Regions from separate parts of the Thauera sedimentorum genome, predicted to be linked through region 1. Evidence: riboswitches for the same ligand, from Rfam matches in the RefSeq annotation. Region 1 holds a riboswitch; the other holds the start of a gene.
What was found. Region 1 has a riboswitch for S-adenosylhomocysteine ahead of ahcY (adenosylhomocysteinase). Riboswitches for the same ligand answer to the same signal wherever they lie in the genome.
Positions count from the first base shown of each region.

Region 1 (4,347 bases):
CTCGATGTAGCGCGCGGTGTAGTCGTGCATGTTGCGCACCGCGGCGGGCAGTTCGCGGGTGTCCATGAAGGACAGCAGCTGGGTGGTGAAGATCTCCGGCAGCAGGACGAAATGCGGGCGGTAGTCGCCGGCTGCCTGCATGACGAAGCGCACCTGGTTCTCGAAGCCGGACCAGTCGTGGATCTGGCGCAGCAGGTACTGCACCGCGGCGATTCTGACGATCATAGGATGTCCTCCTCCGGTATGCGGGTGGGTCGGCCGGGATCGTAGGCCGGGTTGAGCCACACGATCAGCGAGGCGTTGCCGCGCGATTCGGGATCTTCGGGCAGGTAGTCCTCGATCACGCCGCAATAGTGGAAGCCTTCGCGCAGCTGGAAGCCGAGCACCGGGTCGGAGAAGTCGCCCCATACCACGCGCTTGGCGTAGTCCTCGGCGCTCATCTGCGTCGCATGCTCGTGGTAGCCCGGCAGGCGGCCGCAGGCGATGATGCGCTTGAGGTTCATCGCCCGGCACAGGCGCCGGCGTCCTTCGTAGAGCGCATGACCCAGGCCCTTGCCGCGAACCTCCGGGTCGACGAAGACCTCGGCGCCGTAGAGCGTGCGCCCTTCCGGGTTATGGTTGTCGAAGCTGCCGCCGGCGGTGATCTCCTTCCAGGTGTGCGATTCGCACCAGTCGTCCCACAGCACCACCAGCGAACTGGCGCAGCCGACCAGGCGGCCGTCCGCTTCGGCCACGATCTGGCCCTGGGGGAATATCTCGAGTTGCTGTGCGAAGGTGCTGCGCGACCAGGGCGGCATCTGCGGCGGGTAGGCGCGGCGCTGCAGGGCGACCAGCGCGGGGATGTCCTCGTGGCGCAGATGGCGTACGCGAAGCTTGCTCATGACGGTTTCCTCCCACTGCGGCAAGGCGCCGGCTTCGCGACCGCCCGGCGCGAGGCCGGGCGGTGCAAGGGCCGCTCAGTAGCGGTAGTGGTCGGGCTTGTACGGCCCTTCCACCGGCACCCCGATATAGTCGGCCTGCGCCTGGCTCAGCACGGTGAGCTGGGCGCCGATCTTCTTGAGGTGCAGACGGGCGACCATCTCGTCCAGCTTCTTCGGCAGCACGTACACCCCTACCGGATAGTCGCTCGTGCGCGTGAACAGTTCAATCTGCGCCAGGGTCTGGTTGGCGAAGGAGTTGCTCATCACGAAGCTCGGGTGGCCGGTGGCGCAGCCCAGGTTCACCAGGCGGCCTTCGGCCAGCAGGATGATGCGCTTGCCATCGGGGAAGATGATGTGATCGACCTGCGGCTTGATGTTCTCCCACTCGTACTGGCGCAGGCTGGCGACTTCGATCTCGGAATCGAAGTGGCCGATGTTGCACACGATGGCGTTGTTCTTCATCGCCTTCATGTGGCCGTGGTTGATCACCCCGACGTTGCCGGTGGTGGTGACGAAGATGTCGCCCAGGGCGGCGGCCTCGTCCATGGTGACCACGCGGTAGCCTTCCATCGCAGCCTGCAGGGCGCAGATCGGGTCGATCTCGGTGACCCACACGGTTGCGCCCAGGCCGCGCAGCGACTGCGCGCAGCCCTTGCCCACGTCGCCGTAGCCCAGCACCACGCCGATCTTGCCGGCGATCATCACGTCGGTGGCGCGCTTGATGCCGTCGACCAGCGATTCGCGGCAGCCGTAGAGGTTGTCGAACTTGCTCTTGGTGACCGAGTCATTGACGTTGATCGCCGGGAACTTCAGCTCGCCGCGCGCGTGCATCTGGTACAGGCGGTGCACGCCGGTGGTGGTCTCCTCGGTGACGCCCTTCACCTGCGCCAGGCGGGTGGAGTACCAGGTCGGGTCGCTCTGCAGCTTCTTGCGGATGCTGGCGAACAGCACGGTGGCTTCCTCGCTGTCCGGCTTGTCCAGCACCGACAGATCCTTCTCGGCCTTTGCGCCCAGGTGCAGCAGCAGGGTGGCGTCGCCGCCGTCGTCCAGGATCATGTTGCTGTAGCCACCGTCCGGCCACTCGAAGATGCGGTGGGTGTATTCCCAGTAGTCTTCCAGCGACTCGCCCTTGACCGCGAACACCGGAATGCCGTCGGCGGCGATCGCCGCGGCGGCGTGGTCCTGGGTGGAGAAGATGTTGCACGAGGCCCAGCGCACCTCGGCGCCCAGCGCGGTGAGCGTCTCGATCAGCACCGCGGTCTGGATGGTCATGTGCAGCGAACCGGTGATGCGCGCGCCCTTGAGCGGCTGGCTGGCGGCGTACTCCTCGCGGATCGCCATCAGGCCAGGCATCTCGGTTTCGGCAATGCGGATTTCCTTGCGACCCCAGTCGGCGAGCGACAGGTCGGCAATCACGTAGTCCTTGAAATCAGCCACAGCGTTCATGAATTTCTCCATGCTATGGCCGGGGGGGAGGGGGAGAGAATCGCGTGCGGCTCACCCGGCATCCCCAACCCGGCAGGGTTGAGAAGCGAAACACCGCGGGGGTGCTTCGGGTGAGCGCCGTTCAAGCGGCCGCAGCGCGGGGCTGGCGGCTTTCCGAGCCTGGGGGCCGGCGAATGCGGCGCCTCGCAGCGCTCCTCGGAAAAGAGGGGTGGATTATACCCCGCGGCGCGCGGCCGCGAGCGGTACGATCCGGGTTCAGTCCCTGGACGTGTGTCCGTTGTGGCGTACCACCGAGACGATCAGGGTGATCACGGTCAGCGGCATCACGTAGCCGAGCATGACGCCGGAGAAGGCCGGCAGCACCGTGTGCTGCTGGGCGGACAGTACCAGCCAGGCGGTGTAGGCGGCGTAATAGCCGAGGAACACCCCGCCCTCCCAGCGCGCGATCTCGCGTCCGGTCATCAGGATGGGCAGGCAGGCGAAGGCCACGGCGAGCATCACCCACAGGTCGAAGTTGCGCGCGGCTTCCGGCACCGGGATGCCGGCCGAGGACACCAGTCCGGTGGCGCCGATGACCGCGAAGATGTTGAACACGTTGCTGCCCACCACGTTGCCCACCGCGATGTCGCGCTGGCCGCGCAGGGCGGCGACCACCGAGGTGGCCACTTCCGGCATCGAGGTGCCGACTGCGACGATGGTCAGGCCGATCACCAGATCGCTCACCCCGAAGGCCTTGGCCAGCGCCACCGCGCTGTCCACCAGCCAGTCGGCGCCGAGCACCAGCAAACCCAGGCCGACGACGATGAGCGCGAGCTGCACGCTCCAGTGGCGGTCCCAGTTCGAGGTGGGGATCTCGCTGGCGAACTCGTCCTCCGCCGCCTTCGAGGCGCTGCGCGACTGGCGGATCAGGAACACGGTGTAGGCCACGACCAGCGCGAACAGCACGCCGCCCTCGAAGCGGCTGATGCCGCCGTCCAGGGCCATCACCACCAGCAGCAGGGAGGCGCCGATCATGATGGGGATTTCCTGGCGGATGATCTGCTCGGCGACCACCAGCGGGGTGATCAGCGCCGAAATGCCGAGGATCAGCAGGATGTTGGCGATGTTGCTGCCGACCACGTTGCCGATGGCCAGGTCCGGCGAGCCCGAGAGCGTGGCCCCCACCGACACCGCCAGTTCCGGCGCGCTGGTGCCGAAAGCGACCACGGTGAGGCCGACGACCAGCGGCGAGATGCCCATCGACACGGCCAGGCGCGAGGCGCCGCGCACCATGAGGTCGGCGCCGATGACGAGGATGACGAGACCGAGAGCGAGCAGGATGACGTGGTCTAGCATGGGCAACTACGGGTTCAAGGAAGTGAAGGCCGGCCTGGCGCAAGAATAGCAAGGGCCGCCCGGGCGGAGCGGCCCTTGCAGTTGCTTACACCCTTACAGCCCGGCGTCGGCACGCAGCGCGGCGGCCTTGTCGGTCTGCTCCCAGGTGAATTCCGGCTCGTCGCGGCCGAAGTGGCCATAGGCGGCGGTCTTGGAATAGATCGGGCGCAGCAGGTCCAGGGTCTGGATGATGGCCTTGGGGCGCAGGTCGAAGTGCGCACGGATCAGCTCGACGATCTTCTCGTCGCTGATCTTGCCGGTGCCGAAGGTGTTGACCATCAGGCTGACCGGCTTGGCCACGCCGATCGCGTAGGCCACCTGCACCTCGCACTTGTCGGCCAGGCCGGCGGCGACCACGTTCTTGGCCACGTAGCGGCCGGCGTAGGCTGCCGAGCGGTCGACCTTGGAGGGGTCCTTGCCGGAGAACGCGCCGCCGCCGTGGTGGGCCGCGCCGCCATAGGTGTCGACGATGATCTTGCGCCCGGTCAGGCCGCAGTCGCCGTGCGGGCCGCCGATGACGAAACGGCCGGTCGGGTTGATCAGGTAGCGCACCTCGCCGGCCATCAGCTCGGCGGGGAGGACCGGCTTGATGATCTCCTCGATCACC
Region 1 covers NZ_JACTAH010000002.1:106,552-110,898, reverse strand. Annotated here, with positions in the region: gene IAI53_RS10275 (carbon-nitrogen hydrolase family protein) at 1-225, opposite strand, end outside; gene IAI53_RS10270 (GNAT family N-acetyltransferase) at 222-881, opposite strand; gene ahcY (adenosylhomocysteinase) at 957-2,366, opposite strand; S-adenosyl-L-homocysteine riboswitch at 2,472-2,569, opposite strand; gene IAI53_RS10260 (calcium/sodium antiporter) at 2,622-3,701, opposite strand; gene metK (methionine adenosyltransferase) at 3,795-4,347, opposite strand, start outside.

Region 2 (4,347 bases), 460 kb from region 1:
GGGGATCAGGTGGGCGACCGCCTGCTTCATGACGCGCGCGGACTTGACCACCTGGGGCAGGAACATCTTGCCGGCGCCGAAGAGGTCGCCGACCACGTCCATGCCGGCCATCAGCGGGCCTTCGATGACGGAAAGCGGCGGCTTGCCCTCGGCTTCCAGTTTCGCGCGCACCTCCTCGGTGTCGGCGACGACGAAGTCGGTGATGCCCTTGACCAGCGCGTGCTTGAGGCGCTCCTCGACCGGCTGCTCGCGCCAGGAGAGGTCCGGGCCGCTGTCCTTGGCCTTGCCTTCCTTCACCGTCTGGGCGAACTCGACCAGCGCCTCGCCGGCGCCGGGGTGGCGGTTGAGGACCACGTCCTCGACCTTCTCGCGCAGCACCGGGTCGAGTTCGTCGTACACCCCCAGCATGCCGGCGTTGACGATGCCCATGCTCATGCCGGCGCGGATGGCGTGGTAGAGGAAAACGGTGTGGATGGCCTCGCGCACCGCGTCGTTGCCGCGGAAGCTGAAGGACACGTTGGACACCCCGCCCGAGGTCTTGGCGTGCGGCAGGTGGGTGTCGATCCAGCGCACCGCCTCGATGAAGTCGACCGCGTAGTTGTCGTGCTCCTCGATGCCGGTGGCGATGGCGAAGATGTTGGGGTCGAAGATGATGTCTTCGGGCGGGAAGCCAATGCTGAGGAGCAGGTCGTAGGCGCGCTTGCAGATCTCGGTCTTGCGCGCGTAGGTGTCGGCCTGGCCCTTCTCATCGAAGGCCATGACGATGACCGCGGCGCCGTAGCGCCGGCACAGGCGGGCCTGGCGCAGGAACTCGGCCTCGCCCTCCTTCATGGAGATGGAGTTCACCACGCCCTTGCCCTGGATGCACTTGAGGCCGGCCTCGATCACCTCCCACTTGGAGGAGTCGAGCATGATGGGCACGCGCGAGATGTCCGGCTCGGAGGCGATCAGCTTGAGGAAGCGCTCCATGGCGGCCTTCGAATCCAGCATGGCCTCGTCCATGTTGATGTCGATGACCTGGGCGCCGTTCTCCACCTGCTGGCGCGCGACCGCGAGCGCGTCGTCGAAGCGCCCCTCCAGGATCATGCGCGCGAAGGCCTTGGAACCGGTGACGTTGGTGCGCTCGCCGACGTTCACGAACAAGGAATCCTTGCCGACGTTGAAGGGCTCAAGACCCGACAGGCGCAGCTTCTTGTCGATCTCCGGGACCGCGCGCGGGGCGTTGCCTTCGACCGCCTGGGCGATGGCGGCGATGTGCGCCGGGGTGGTGCCGCAGCAGCCGCCGAGGATGTTCACCAGGCCGGAGCGCGCCCATTCGACCACCGCGGAGGCGAGCTGCTCGGGGGTCTCGTCGTAGCCGGTGGGCGCCAGCGGGTTGGGCAGGCCGGCGTTGGGGTGGGCGGAGACGAAGGTGTCGCACACCGTCGACAGCTCTTCCACGTAGGCGCGTAGTTCCTTGGCGCCGAGCGCGCAGTTGAGGCCGAAGGAAATCGGCCGCGCATGCGCCAGCGAGTTCCAGAAGGCTTCGGCGGTCTGGCCGGAGAGCGTGCGCCCGGAGGCGTCGGTGATGGTGCCGGAGATCATCACCGGCAGGCGGCGGCCGAGGTCGTCGAACAGCTTCTCGATGGCGAACACTGCCGCCTTGGCGTTGAGCGTGTCGAAGATGGTCTCGATCAGCAGCAGGTCGGCGCCGCCTTCCATCAGGCCGCGCGCGGCGTCGTAGTAGTCGTCGACCAGCGCGTCGAACTCGATGTTGCGGTAGCCGGGGTCGTTCACGTCCGGGCTGATCGACAGCGTGCGCGAGGTCGGCCCCAGCACGCCGGCGCAGTATCGCGGCTTGGCCGGGTTGCGCGCGGTGAATTCGTCGCACAGCTCACGCACCAGGCGGGCGGAGGCCACGTTGAGCTCGTAGGCGATGTCGGCCATGCCGTACTCGGCCTGCGACACCCGGGTGGCGTTGAAGGAGCAGGTTTCGATGAGGTCCGCGCCGGCTTCGAGGTAGGAGCGGTGGATCTCGCCGATGACGTCCGGGCGGGTCAGCACCAGCAGGTCGTTGTTGCCCTTGAGGTCCTTGGGATGATCGACGAAACGGCTGCCGCGGTAGTCGCCTTCGCCCAGCTTGTACTGCTGGATCATCGTGCCCATGGCGCCATCCAGGATCAGGATGCGGCGGGCGAGGTGCTGGCGGAGTTCGGTACTGCGGTCGGCTTGCATCGTGGGGCCTCTTCGAATCGGGTCTTAACCCCCGGCGCGGCGCCACAAAAGCAAACGGCGCGGCAAACCCGGGGGTGGTTTGCGAGCGCCGTTGTTCGGTTGCCGAGCCTGGCCCGTGTCTCGGGTCGCAGCGCTCCTCGGCAAGGGCGTGATTTTACGGGGGATTGCCCCGGGCTGTCGAGCAGCCGGCCTTGTCTCTGCCGACCTCGTCCAGCGCGCCCGAGCGCGCCAGCAGGTCGTCGAGCAACTCAAGCGTGAACACCGGCTCGTTACCCGGCGGCACTTCGGCGATGGCGTCGACGAACATGGCGCGCGCCTCCTTGTCGTCGTACACCATCCTGGCGTCATAGGCGCGCTGCCAGGTGTCGCGGTCCGGCCATTCGGCGATCGCCACGAAGCGCCCGTCCGGCGCGCGGTGCAGGCGCGAGCCCAGCCCGCCGTAGATGCGCGAGATCTCGCGCGTGCCGCGCCGCCAGGCCTCGCGGAACTGTTCTTCCTTGCCGGGCTTGACCCGCCACCAGTACACCACCACGTACATCGACGCCCTCCTGTGCTGCTCTCAGGATAGGACAGCCCCCGCGTGCGCGCCGTCGAGGAAGGCAGCGAGGTCGGCGGCGAAGCGCTCGCGCCGCCAGAGGTGCGGGGCGTGGTCCACGCCCGGGTAGACCAGCAGTTGCGACTCGGGCAGGTGGTCGCGCACGTAGCGTGCGGTGGCCGCGCTGTAGAAGTTGCTCTCGCCGCCATAGACCAGCAGCGCCGGGCACCACAGGCGTGGCAGCGCGGCGCGCAGGTCGGCCGCGGTGAGGCTGGCCCAGCAGTCGATCAAGGGCTGCGCCGCCATGCGCGCCAAGCGCCCGCGCATGGTCTGGATGGCCTCGGTGTTGGCCGCGTAGGCTTCGCGCGCCGCGGCATTGTGGCCGCCGGCGATCAGGCCCAGCACACCCTCGGCAAAGTCCGCCCGCAGCGCGTCGATGAAGGCAGCGTTGCGCACGGCGTCGAAGTCGCCGTAGATGCCCAGTGACCAGCCCTCGTCGGTGACCAGCTTGGGCGACTGGTCGACGATGACCACGCGCGCGATACGCTCGCAGCCGTAATCGAGCACGTACCGCCACAGGGTGAGCGCGCCCATCGAATGGCCAACCACCGTGACCTCGTCGAGCTGCCAGTGCTCGATCAGCTGGGCGAGGTCGCGCGCCATGCGTGCCAGTGTCGGCACCGTGGCGGTGTGCACGGCGTGGCCGCCGTGGCCGCGCGCGTCCCAGCGGAACACCCGGTGGCTGGCGGAGAGGCGGTCGATGAAGGGGTTCCAGTCGCGGTGGCTGGACGTCCAGCCGTGCAACATGATGACCGGCGGGCCGTCGCCGGAGACGGCGACATGGATGGGTTCGCCGTCGTCGGCGTGAAAACGCTGCATCGGGTATCGGTGCCCGCGATGGGCGGCATGGGGAAAGCGCGCAGTCTACGCGCCCTGCCGGGCTTTGTGCTCGCCCCAGCCCTGGCCGGGGGAGGCTTTACCAGCCCCACCCCCAGTAGGGATGCGGACGCGGATAGCCCCAGCGCGGATCCCAGTGCGGCCCCCAGTAGGAGCCCCAGTACGCGCCGCCGCGGCTGAAGCCGAAGCCCATCATCCAGCCGTCGCGCGGGTATTCGTGGGTGCGGCTGGTGCGCACCACCTTGCCGTCGATGAAATGCACGTTGAAGTAGGTGGCGATCAGGTCGATGGAGTCCTTGGGAATGTTCCAGTCCCACACCTCCTCGCCGGACAGCGCAAAGCGCTGCACCGAGCGGTACTGGCCGAGCATGCGGCGCACCTCGTCCTGGGTCATGCCCTTCTTCACCCGCGCCAGGTTTTCGTCGGCCAGCGCATTCCACTGGCGCAGCACCATGCCGGTGGCGTCCACCTCCACCATCAGGCAGGTGGTGCCGTAGGGCTGGGTGGAGAACTCCAGCACCGTGCTGCCGTCCGGGTTGGGCCAGCGCGCGGTGGGCTCGCCACGCTCGGCGAGCGCCTCGGCCTCGGACGTGTAGGGACGCGGCGGCTGGAAGGCCGCGCAACCGCCCAGCGCGAAGGCCAGCAGCAGCACCGCAAGCATGCGGAACGGGTGCCGGGCACTTGGGGAATTCGGCTTGTTC
Region 2 covers NZ_JACTAH010000002.1:568,989-573,335, forward strand. Annotated here, with positions in the region: gene metH (methionine synthase) at 1-2,214, opposite strand, end outside; S-adenosyl-L-homocysteine riboswitch at 2,291-2,359, opposite strand; gene IAI53_RS12470 (antibiotic biosynthesis monooxygenase family protein) at 2,369-2,752, opposite strand; gene IAI53_RS12475 (alpha/beta fold hydrolase) at 2,774-3,628, opposite strand; gene IAI53_RS12480 (hypothetical protein) at 3,726-4,347, opposite strand, start outside.
Region 2: it holds a riboswitch for S-adenosylhomocysteine, as region 1 does, so the genes downstream of both, metH (methionine synthase) here and ahcY (adenosylhomocysteinase) in region 1, are expected to answer to the same signal.